Regions from separate parts of the Escherichia sp. HH091_1A genome, predicted to be linked through region 1. Evidence: predicted binding sites of a transcription regulator. Region 1 holds the regulator's gene; the other holds the start of a gene.
The links. Region 1 encodes CRP, which controls carbon source genes, mostly activating them, when cyclic AMP is high. Its sites were predicted from a motif close to ATGTGANNNNNNTCACAT; they were not measured.
Positions count from the first base shown of each region.

Region 1 (6,049 bases):
ATCAGGTAGCTGGCGAGGGTGGTAATCAGCATCAAGGTCAGGGTGTAACCTTCGGGAATTTTAAAGTGCAGGGCAACGCCCGCAATGATTAACCCGACCACGGTTCCCACAGAACGGTTCACAATCCTCAGACGGGTTGCGCCGTAGCCATTTTGCGTTACCAGCAATACCGTCATCAGGATCCAGTACGACTTCGGCAGATGCAGTGCGGTGCCCATCAGGCTGGCAACGCTTAACATCACACTCAGTCGTCCAGCATTGCGTAGCGCTGGAGATTTCAGTGACAGATAACTTTTTAGCGCCGGCAGTAACGGCATTCGCCGCTGTTTATCGGCCAGTAAATCACGGGCATAGAGCGGTTTTTGGGTGCGCAGCACGCGGGCGATGCGGCTGAAGTGCCAATAGCAGAATTGCCCAACCGGATTATCCGGATGCTGGCGGGCGATTTTTTCCAGTGCGCCAATTTGTTTTTCCATCGTAAAGCGCGTCGGCAGGCGATGGTAAAGAATGTCATCAGCCAGCACGCGCAGGCGAGTGGCGACAGTTTGCGCATTCCAGCGGATAACTTCTTCTGCATGGCTACGCTCGACCAGCTTTTGCACCTCTTCCGGCTGATGCAAGCTGACCGAAATATGTTCCTGTAAATCCAGCGCCTCTTGGAAAATACGCAGCATCCGCTTGTAGTCAGTATTATTTTGCGCGGAAAGCATATGCATTTGCTGATAGCACTGAGTAATTAAATCGACCGCTTTTTGCTGGCGCACCAGCAGCGGCGGCAATGCTTTTTCAGGATCGGTGTGCTGGGTGAGTAGGCTGTATTTAGCTTCGCAATAATCCGCCAGTTCACGGTACAGCAAGCTTAGTGACTCGCGTAGCGGTTGTTCGCGCCAGAGCCAGAACCAAAACCAGTTAAACAGTCCGTACCACAACGTGCCCAGCGCATAGATCAGCAACGGTTCCCAGACTGGCATGTATCCCGCCAGACTGAGGGTAAAAATGGCGGCGAGCAGCGATGCGGGAAGCAATTTTGCGTGCAATGGCCCCAGCTCAGCAGTGACACCAAGCACCAGCGTTAATCCGGTCAGCAAAAAGGGCAGGGGAACATCTTTTGCCAGTAGTAGCTGTGTCAGCAAGCTACAGGTGGCAAACAGTGACGCACCAATGATTAAGCGTTTGAAAAAACGTTTATGAGGCGTATCAAGGCCCGCAATATTGCAACAGGCTGGAACGAGGGAGAAGAGCAGACCGAATCGTAATTCGCCAAGCATTAACCCAACGGCCACGGGCAAACATAGCACTAGCGTTTGTCGTAGTGCATAGTTGATATCGGGGTGATAAATCAGTCTGCGCCACATCGGGGGAAACAAAATGGCGCGCTACTCAGTAACGCGCCACTCCGACGGGATTAACGAGTGCCGTAAACGACGATGGTTTTACCGTGTGCGGAGATCAGGTTCTGATCTTCCAGCATCTTCAGAATGCGTCCCACGGTTTCACGAGAACAGCCGACAATCTGACCAATTTCCTGACGGGTAATTTTGATTTGCATACCGTCCGGGTGAGTCATAGCATCCGGTTGTTTTGCCAGGTTCAGCAGAGTCTGTGCAATGCGGCCCGTCACGTCGAGGAACGCCAGGTTGCCCACTTTCTCTGAAGTGACTTGCAAACGACGCGCCATCTGTGCAGAAAGACGCATCAGAATGTCCGGGTTTACCTGAATCAATTGGCGAAATTTTTTGTATGAAATTTCAGCCACTTCACAGGCGGTTTTCGCACGTACCCATGCGCTACGTTCCTGGCCTTCTTCAAACAGGCCCAGTTCGCCAATAAAATCACCCTGATTCAGATAGGAGAGGATCATTTCTTTACCCTCTTCATCTTTGATCAGCACTGCCACAGAGCCTTTAACGATGTAGTACAGCGTTTCCGCTTTTTCACCCTGGTGAATAAGCGTGCTCTTGGATGGGTACTTATGAATGTGGCAATGAGACAAGAACCATTCGAGAGTCGGGTCTGTTTGCGGTTTGCCAAGCACCATGCGCGGTTATCCTCTGTTATAAGCTTTCTCCAGAGCCAGAAAACGCCGCTGTCTCTGGATTGCCGAAATTGTGCTTCCCGCTACCTGGGAAGGGGCTATCAACTGTACTGCACGGTAATGTGACGTCCTTTGCATACATGCAGTACATCAATGTATTACTGTAGCATCCTGACTGTTTTAGCATAGCTTTCGCTTTGTGTCTCCTGGTGTCTCGCTTCAGCATGACCCAGGTCGCCTTCCGTTGCGCGATTTGGTTAGTACGCGTACTCTGTCAGGAAAATTGACGCAGTGGAGTAGCAAAAATGCAAGCGCGAGTGAAGTGGGTCGAAGGGTTAACTTTTCTGGGCGAGTCTGCCTCTGGTCACCAGATTTTAATGGACGGCAACTCAGGCGATAAAGCGCCAAGTCCGATGGAAATGGTGTTGATGGCGGCGGGTGGTTGCAGTGCCATCGATGTGGTTTCGATCCTGCAAAAAGGGCGTCAGGATGTGGTCGATTGTGAAGTAAAATTGACCTCTGAACGCCGCGAAGAGGCACCACGCCTGTTTACGCACATTAATCTGCATTTTATCGTCACCGGTCGCGACCTGAAAGACGCAGCGGTTGCGCGTGCGGTTGATCTCTCTGCTGAGAAATATTGTTCAGTGGCGTTGATGCTGGAAAAAGCGGTGAATATTACTCACTCGTATGAAGTGGTTGCCGCGTGATTTGATGTCAGGAGTACGATGCCGGATAATTGTTTATCCGGCATATTAGCAGAGTTACTCGATTTTCTTTCCTTCCATCAATCGTTGCACCAGTGGCAGCATAATTAACTCCATTGCCAGACCCATTTTACCGCCCGGCACCACTAATGTATTGATGTGGGAAATGAATGAGCCCTGCAACATCGCCAGCAGCCAGGGGAAATCGATCCCTTCCAGATTACGAAAATGGATCACCACAAAGCTTTCATCCAGTGATGGAATGCCCTTTGCTGCGAACGGGTTTGAGGTGTCGACAGTGGGAACGCGCTGGAAGTTAAGATGGGTGCGGGAAAACTGCGGCGTGATGTAGTTGATATAGTCTTCCATTGAACGTACTACTGAGTCCATCACCGCTTCTCGTGAGTGCCCGCGCTCGCTGGTGTCGCGGATCAGTTTTTGAATCCACTCAAGGTTAACGATAGGCACTACGCCGACCAGTAAATCCACATGCTGCGCAACGTTATGATGTGGCGTGACGACGCCACCGTGTAGCCCTTCATAAAACAGTACATCAGTGGGTTCCGGTAAAGGTTGCCATGGGGTGAATGTTCCCGGCACCTGATTCCACGGTACGGCTTCGTCGTACGTATGCAGATATTTGCGTGATTTTCCTTTGCCGCTCTGACCGTATTCAATGAAGGTTTGTTCCAGCAGGCCGAAGTCGTTCGCTTCGGGGCCAAAGTAGCTGATATGCCGCCCGGCATCACGCGCCTTGCGGATCGCCATGTCCATTTCCGGGCGCGTGTAACGGTGAAAACTGTCGCCTTCCACCTCAGCTGCATGCAGATTTAACTGCGCGAATATTTTACGAAACGCGAGACTGGTGGTGGTGGTCCCCGCGCCGCTGGATCCTGTTACCGCAATGACCGGATGTTTGGCAGACATAGTAACTCCATGACTTAGCTATCATTATTATCTCGTCCGCCGACGGCTGCAGGTTATTCACGAAACTGACTGCGCGGCATGATATTGACCGTTTCGTGCAGCTCCGACCATACCAGCACCGCTTCTCCGCACTGTAGCTGGCGTTTGACGTCGGCGACTTTCTGTTCAAGTGTACGCTCATGTTCACCATAATCGGTGCCTTCGCGTAACACAAAACTTTCAATTAAATTTTCCAGCGTTTCGGGGGAGAGTTCTTGCCACGGAATCAACATGATTTCGCCTCCAGATACGTTGTTAACCAGTCAGGAATGCGTGACTCCAGCCACATTTGCGGATGAAATAATGTACCGCCAAGAAAGCCAACATGACCACCATGTTCAGTCAGTTGATACTCCACCTGCGGGGGGAGATTTTCCGGTTTCGGGATCACCTGATGATCCATAAACGGATCGTCTTTGGCGTGAATAATCAGCGTCGGTTTGGCGATCTGGTTCAGCATCGGCATGGCGCTACACTGACGATAATAGTCGATAGCGTCAGCGTAGCCATGAATTCTGGCGGTGATCAGATCGTCAAATTCACGGATGCGACGTACCGATTTTAACTGTGCGAGATTAATCGGCAGCGTACCGGGATAGGCTGCCAGTTTGCGCGCAGCATTGGCTTTTAACAGGTTCAGCAAGTAACGCTGATAAACGCGGGAAAAGCCCTTTTCCATATGATAACTACAGGCTTCTAGCATAAATGGCGCGGAGACAATTACCGCTGCATCAATCGGGAGGTTATTACCTTCTTTTGCCAGCAAACAGGCGAGCATATTACCGCCGAGCGAATAGCCGACGGCAGCCGTTGGCGCATGTCCAAATTCGCGCTGCAGCCAGCGTAAAAACCAGCTGGCGTCTTCGGTTTCGCCCGAATGGTAAATGCGGTGCATACGGTTTGGTTCACCGCTGCATCCGCGAAAATGCATCACCACGCCCAGCCAGCCGCGTTTTTGCGCCGCCTCGACCAGACCGTGGGCGTAAGGGCTATTGAGGCTGCCCTCCAGCCCGTGAAACACCACTAAACGCGGTTTATGGTTCGCCTGGGCAGGGTCTTCACTCCATGCGAGATCGACAAAATCGCCGTCGGGCAACTCCAGTCGCTGCCAGTGCGGGGTGAATTTCACCTTGCGACGAAACAGACGCGGCAGCATGGTTTGCAGATGACAATTGCTAAAGCCGCGCATAGGGGTGAATTCAGCACTGCTGCTGAATTCATTGGCATCGGTCGTCGTTATCTGCGCCATCAGTTGCTTTGGCCTTCCAGCAGCATCTGCTCAAGCTGCTCCTGGGCTTCCAGCCACGCCATTTCGCACTCTTCCAGCCCGGATTTGGCGCTGGCTTGCTGTTGCAGGCAGGCGGTCAACTCCGCTTTACGGCTTTGATCGTACAGTTCGCTGTCGCCGAGTTTCTCTTCCGCCTGCGCCAGTTGCGCGTTCAGCTTCTCCATCTCTTTTTCCAGACGGGCGATTTCTTTACGCAGTGGCTGGGTTTGCGCACGCAGCTCCGCTTCCCGACGCTTCTGGTCTTTACGTGCCTGGGCGCTGTTCGCGTTCTCTTTTGGCGCGTCGTCGGCCTGGTTTTCCTGCTTTTGAACGTCGCTCAACCACTGTTGATAATCTTCCAGATCGCCGTCGAACGGTTCGACTTTACGATCGTGAACCAGATAGAGATCGTCAGTGGTGGAACGCAACAAATGGCGGTCGTGCGAAACGACAACCAATGCGCCTTCAAACTCGATCAACGCTTCAGTCAGTGCCTGGCGCATGTCGAGGTCAAGGTGGTTAGTCGGTTCGTCGAGCAGCAGTAGATTCGGACGCTGCCAGACGATTAATGCCAGCACCAGGCGGGCTTTTTCCCCACCGGAGAAACGGCGCGTTTCTTCCGTCACTTTATCGCCCTGGAAACCAAAGCCGCCGAGGTAATCACGCAGTTTTTGTTCTAGTTCCTGCGGTGCTAAACGTGCCAGATGTTGAATAGGCGATTCGTCGGCGCGTAGATATTCCAGTTGATGCTGGGCGAAGTAACCGAGTTTGATCCCTTTCGCCAGGCCAATTTCACCGCTGACTGGCGCAAGCTCTCCGGCTAACAGTTTGATTAATGTCGATTTACCCGCGCCATTGCGGCCTAACAGACCAATGCGCGAACCCGGCACCAGATTCAGTTTAATCGAGTCGAGAATAATGCGATCGCCATAACCTGCGCTGACCTTTTCCATTTTCAACAACGGATTAGGCAGGCTTTCCGGCGCGCGGAAGCTAAAGCGGAACGGGTTGTCGACGTGCGCTGGGGCAATCAACTCCATACGCTCGAGCATCTTAATACGGCTCTGGGCCTGC
Region 1 is NZ_AP025747.1:4,115,323-4,121,371, reverse strand. It holds gene QUF14_RS20765 (YccS/YhfK family putative transporter) at 1-1,355, opposite strand, end outside; gene crp (cAMP-activated global transcriptional regulator CRP) at 1,406-2,038, opposite strand; gene QUF14_RS20755 (OsmC family protein) at 2,341-2,745, shown strand; gene QUF14_RS20750 (phosphoribulokinase) at 2,800-3,669, opposite strand; gene QUF14_RS20745 (YheU family protein) at 3,723-3,941, opposite strand; gene QUF14_RS20740 (hydrolase) at 3,935-4,957, opposite strand; gene QUF14_RS20735 (ABC transporter ATP-binding protein) at 4,957-6,049, opposite strand, start outside.

Region 2 (6,049 bases), 2.1 Mb from region 1:
TCTTGCGGCCTTTGCCGTTGCCGCGTTTCGTCACGCGATGCTGCTACTGGAATGGCTGTTCCTCAATAATGACTCCGGCAGTCTGGTCAATGCAGCGACGAATCTTTCTCCGTGGCGACGGCTGCTAACTCCGGCGCTCGGCGGACTGGCGGCGGGTTTGTTGCTGATGGGCTGGCAGAAATTTACCCAGCAACGCCCTCATGCGCCAACCGATTACATGGAAGCGTTGCAAACCGATGGTAAATTCGATTACGCAGCAAGCCTGGTTAAATCGCTTGCCTCTCTGCTGGTAGTAACTAGCGGCAGCGCAATTGGTCGCGAAGGTGCGATGATTCTTTTAGCTGCCCTTGCCGCCTCCTGTTTTGCTCAGCGTTTTACGCCACGCCAGGAGTGGAAATTATGGATTGCCTGTGGAGCTGCGGCGGGAATGGCTGCGGCTTACCGCGCCCCGCTTGCTGGCAGTTTATTTATAGCCGAAGTGCTGTTTGGCACTATGATGTTGGCCTCTCTCGGCCCGGTGATTATTTCCGCCGTCGTGGCGTTGCTGGTTAGCAATCTGATTAATCATAGCGACGCGTTACTCTACAGCGTACAACTCTCAGTGACGGTTCAGGCTCGTGACTATGCGCTGATTATCAGTACAGGTGTGCTGGCAGGTCTATGCGGACCAGTGTTGTTAACGTTAATGAACGCCAGTCATCGAGGATTTGTTATTCTCAAACTTGCGCCCCCCTGGCAACTGGCACTCGGCGGGTTGATCGTGGGTCTGCTTTCCCTGTTCACCCCCGCCGTGTGGGGCAACGGCTATAGCACCGTACAATCCTTTTTAACCGCCCCGCCACTGTTTATGATCATTGGCGGGATCTTCCTTTGCAAACTGTTTGCCGTTCTGGCAAGTAGCGGTTCCGGCGCGCCTGGTGGTGTGTTTACACCGACACTCTTTATCGGTCTTGCCATTGGCATGTTGTATGGACGTAGCCTAGGGTTATGGTTTCCTGACGGCGAAGAAATTACACTCTTACTCGGATTAACCGGGATGGCGACACTGTTGGCGGCAACCACGCACGCGCCGATTATGTCGACGTTGATGATATGTGAAATGACCGGCGAGTATCAGCTACTCCCCGGTTTATTGATTGCCTGCGTAATTGCGTCGGTAATTTCGCGGACGTTACACCGTGACTCTATCTACCGCCAGCACACTGCGCAGCATAGCTAAGCGGATGTATTGCCCCAGTTCACGCTGTTCGGCGCGCGGTAAATAAGGCAGTTCACCAATGAGCGGTGCTGGAAGTTTTTTACCCAGCACATCAATGATTTCCGCATAATGCGCCAGTCCTGGGTTGATTCGGTTAGCCACCCAGCCAATGAGCGGCAGCCCGTCGTTGGCAATCGCCTGAGCTGTCAGCAGTGCATGGTTAATGCAACCTTCCTGAATACCGACAACCATCAACACCGGCAGTTGTTCCTGCACCACCCATTCAGAGAGCGGACGCAAATCATTCATCAGACTGCGCCAACCGCCAGTACCTTCGACCACCACATGATCGACTTTATCGGTCAGGTTTGCCAGGCCGTTTGAAATGAGGGTGTAATTGATTGGGCAACTGTGCGCCACGCTACTTTCTTCTTCGCTTAACGCAATAGGATTAACTGCTTCATAAGGCAGTTCAATAGTTGAAACACTCTGCAACACTAGGGCATCTTTATTACGCAGCCCTTCGGGTGTCTCTTTGCTCCCCTTCGCTACGGGTTTATATCCCGCAACCGTTTTTCCCTGGGAGGCTAACGCTTGTAGCAATGCGCGGGAAACCACCGTTTTCCCTACAGAAGTGTCTGTACCGGTAATAAAGAAACGCTTCAGCATCACTAACTCCACCGTTATGCTTCACAAATATAAACCAGGAAAATAATTAACCTTGAAAGTCTAAGTTATGCTTTCCAGGCCCAAATTGAGATAGCGCAAATTTTGGTAGAACAGTTAAAAAATGTTAACCCTGCAACAGACGAATCAACAAAGAACCGTTATACATCGCGTCTTTTACCAGCGCAGCCCCTGCCATAGTACCCTGGTTAGAAAACTGAGTACTCTCAACGCTAATGTGCTGACTATACGCAGGAAGGGCCTGCTGACGGATGCTGTCCGAGATGACCGGGAAGAGGATATCTGCCGCTTTACTTAACGGTGAGCCAATCAGTATTTTTTGTGGGTTAAATAAATTCACCATGATGGCAAGAATGCGCCCGACATGCGCGCCCACCCCGGTAATGATGTCTTTTGCCAGCAGATCGCCGCGCAATGCCGCCTGACACAATGAGTCAACGGTTAACGGCTGTCCATGTAACATCGAGCTCATGGATTGATTGAGACGCAGCTGTGCCAGCTCAAGAATACTGTCCACACTGGCGATGGTTTCGAGGCAGCCGTGATTCCCGCAATAACAGCGTTTCCCATACGGGTCGACCTGCGTGTGACCTATTTCCACGAGGCTACTGCTGCCTGCGTGTAGCAGATGACCATCGGTAATGACGCCCGCCCCCACGTTGTGATCGATAACCACCTGAATCACATCGCGCGCCCCGCGTGAGGCACCAAACAAAGCCTCAGCCATCGTCCATGCGCTGATATCATGCTGAATATAAACCGGTACGCCGGTATGCTGCTCCAGCGCCTCGCCGAGCGGCATCTCTTTTACATCCTCGTAGAACGGCATGCGATGTACAATACCATTTTCCGTATCAATAATTCCCGGCAAGGTAATGGCAATCGAAGTCAGACGCTCAAGTTTTTTCTGATGGCGGATAAAAAACTGATCGATATGGGAAATGATACGATCCAACAATGGCGAGTCATCTTTTAACGCCAGTTCCTGCGACTCCTCCACCACTAGTTTGCTGCTCAGATCGCGCAAAGCAAGGAAAATCTCCCCGCGACTAATGCGCAGAGAAAGATAGTGCCAGGCTTCAGTTTCAACCACCAGCCCCACCGCCGGACGGCCACGGTTCCCCGCTTCTTTGATTTCCAGCTCTTGCACCAGGTGTGCTTCGAGCATCTCACGGACAATTTTGGTGATACTGGCAGGAGCCAGTTGCGCCAGACGGGAAAGATCGATACGCGAGACTGGACCAAGCTGATCAATCAGGCGATAAACCGCGCCCGCGTTGGTCTGCTTTATTTGATCAATGTGCCCAGGCTGGTTTTCAGCAACCACCGCATACTCCCTATATTTTCGCGCTCCGAAATAATCTGTAGGCTATGGTGAAGCACTTCAATACGTGTCGTCAAATTTTTACTTAGGCATGTGATTAACAGCACATTTTTCGGGCTTTTTCGCTGAAATTTCCCTCACCTGAGAGCATTCAGCAGATGAATACGAAAGTTACGCGCAGCCGGACTTTGTTCATGGTGTTTCGGCCAGACCAACCACATTTCAGAAACCGCATCCTCTTCAGCAATCGGCACCCAGCGCATTTCGTTGAGCTGAACACGTTTAAATGACGCAGGCAAAATTGAAACACCCAGACCAGCGGAAACCAGACCGATGATGGTCATTGCCTCACCCACCTCCTGAGTGATGACGGGCGTCAAATTGTAACGTCTCATCAGCCCGAGAATATCGTCATACAGCCCTGTCCCTACGTGCGGATCAAAAAAGACAAAGGGTTCTTTCGCCAGTTCAGCCAGCGTTACACTCGGGTTATTTGCCAGGGGATGATCGTGCGGGATCATCGCCATAAGCGGTTCATGGACGATGACTGCGTGTTCAAGCGTCTCCGGTAACGCTGTGTTACGCAGCAATCCCATATCCAGCGTTCCTTCAATGAGCGGAGCGATTTGCTCGCGAGTGTTCATTTCGCGGGTTTGTAAATGGACATCGGGATAATCACGACGAAACAGCGATAACGTATCGGACACCGCCCGAATAAAAGGAGCGGACGAAGTAAAACCAATGCGCAACTCCCCCGCTTCGCCCTGATGCAGCCTTTCAGCGCGAGCGGCAGCGTCATCCACCATAGACAGGATTTGCCGACTATCTGCAAGAAACTGTTTTCCTGCTTCCGTCAGCAATACACTGCGATTGGTCCTTGCCAGCAGTCGGGCACCAATTTGTTGCTCCAGCGCCTGAATCTGCTGACTTAGCGGTGGTTGCGAAATATTCAGACGGGCAGCGGCGCGCCCGAAATGCAGCTCTTCCGCAACAGCAACAAAGTAACGCAGATGACGAAGTTCAATATTCATATTTAAAACATCTTATTTGAGATTATTAATATATTAGACAGAACAATTCGATTTTCCTAATCTATTCATAAGCCTGATCCACAGGCATATTTAGCAAGGATTTCAAGTGAGCCGTACTACAACTGTTGATGGCGCTCCGGCAAGCGTCACTGACAAGCAAAGCATTTCTCAGCCAAATCAATTTATTAAACGCGGTACGCCGCAATTTATGCGCGTCACCCTGGCGCTTTTCTCTGCCGGACTGGCAACCTTCGCACTTCTCTATTGTGTGCAACCTATCCTTCCGGTGCTTTCGCAGGAGTTTGGCTTAACGCCTGCGAACAGTAGTATTTCACTGTCCATTTCAACGGCGATGTTGGCTATCGGTTTGCTGTTTACTGGCCCGCTATCCGATGCCATTGGTCGCAAACCAGTGATGGTCACGGCGCTACTGTTGGCCTCCATTTGTACGTTACTTTCGACAATGATGACCAGCTGGCACGGCATTTTGATTATGCGCGCCTTGATTGGGCTTTCGTTAAGTGGCGTGGCAGCTGTTGGCATGACTTATCTTAGCGAGGAAATCCACCCCAGTTTCGTGGCCTTTTCGATGGGGTTGTATATCAGCGGCAACTCAATTGGCGGCATGAGCGGACGCTTAATTAGCGGTGTCTTCACGGACTTTTTCAACTGGCGAATTGCTCTGGCGGCAATCGGTTGTTTCGCGCTGGCCTCGGCGTTGATGTTCTGGAAAATCCTCCCTGAATCACGCCATTTTCGCCCGACTTCGCTGCGCCCTAAGACGTTATTTATCAACTTTCGTCTGCACTGGCGTGACCGGGGATTACCGTTATTGTTCGCAGAAGGCTTTTTGCTGATGGGGTCGTTCGTCACGCTGTTTAATTACATCGGCTATCGGTTGATGCTCTCCCCCTGGCATGTCAGTCAGGCCGTGGTTGGCTTATTATCGCTGGCTTATTTGACCGGTACATGGAGCTCACCCAAAGCCGGAACCATGACCACCCGTTATGGGCGCGGTCCGGTGATGTTGTTTTCGACGGGGGTTATGCTGTTTGGTTTACTGATGACCTTATTCAGCTCGCTGTGGCTAATCTTTGCCGGAATGTTACTCTTCTCAGCCGGATTCTTCGCAGCCCACTCAGTTGCCAGCAGCTGGATCGGCCCCCGCGCAAAACGCGCTAAAGGCCAGGCCTCCTCGCTGTATCTGTTCAGTTACTATCTGGGGTCGAGTATTGCCGGGACGCTGGGTGGTGTTTTCTGGCATAACTATGGCTGGAACGGCGTCGGCGCATTTATTGCTCTGATGCTGGTCATTGCTCTGCTGGTCGGGACGCGTTTGCATCGTCGTCTGCACGCCTAAAAATAAGTCCGGACTGCGGTAAATACCCATCCGGACTTATTGCCTGCTCAAACCAACGTTAATAGCCATCCTAAAATAGACGAAGCGCCAGCCAATTCCCGCAGCGCATCTAGTGTCATCAGGATTATAAGTACCCAAATAAACGGATTCATTTTGCTGTGTGTCATTTATTACTGATGCGCAGTTATTCTACCGCTTTGTAAGTAGTAAAATAGTTAACCCGATCAAGACTACTATTATTGGTAGCTAAATTTCCCTTAAGTCACAATACGTTATTATCAACGCTGTAATTTATTTAACGTTTGTACATATCGTTACACGCTGAAACCAACCACTCACGGAAGTCTGCCATTCCCAGGGATATAGTTATTTCAACGGCCCCGCAGTGGGGTTAAATGAAAAAACAAATTGAGGGTATGACAATGAAAAAAGTATTAGCTCTGGTTGTT
Region 2 is NZ_AP025747.1:1,972,324-1,978,372, forward strand. It holds gene clcB (voltage-gated ClC-type chloride channel ClcB) at 1-1,219, shown strand, start outside; gene bioD (dethiobiotin synthase) at 1,172-1,867, opposite strand; gene mlc (sugar metabolism global transcriptional regulator Mlc) at 1,992-3,212, opposite strand; gene ynfL (multidrug efflux transcriptional activator YnfL/SxtR(Kp)) at 3,347-4,240, opposite strand; gene ynfM (multidrug efflux MFS transporter YnfM/SxtP(Kp)) at 4,347-5,600, shown strand; gene QUF14_RS28905 (KPN_01571 family protein) at 5,648-5,767, opposite strand; gene asr (acid resistance repetitive basic protein Asr) at 6,023-6,049, shown strand, end outside.
Region 2: mlc (sugar metabolism global transcriptional regulator Mlc) is a predicted target of CRP. The motif match lies at 3,301-3,318, and genes of this name have one in related genera.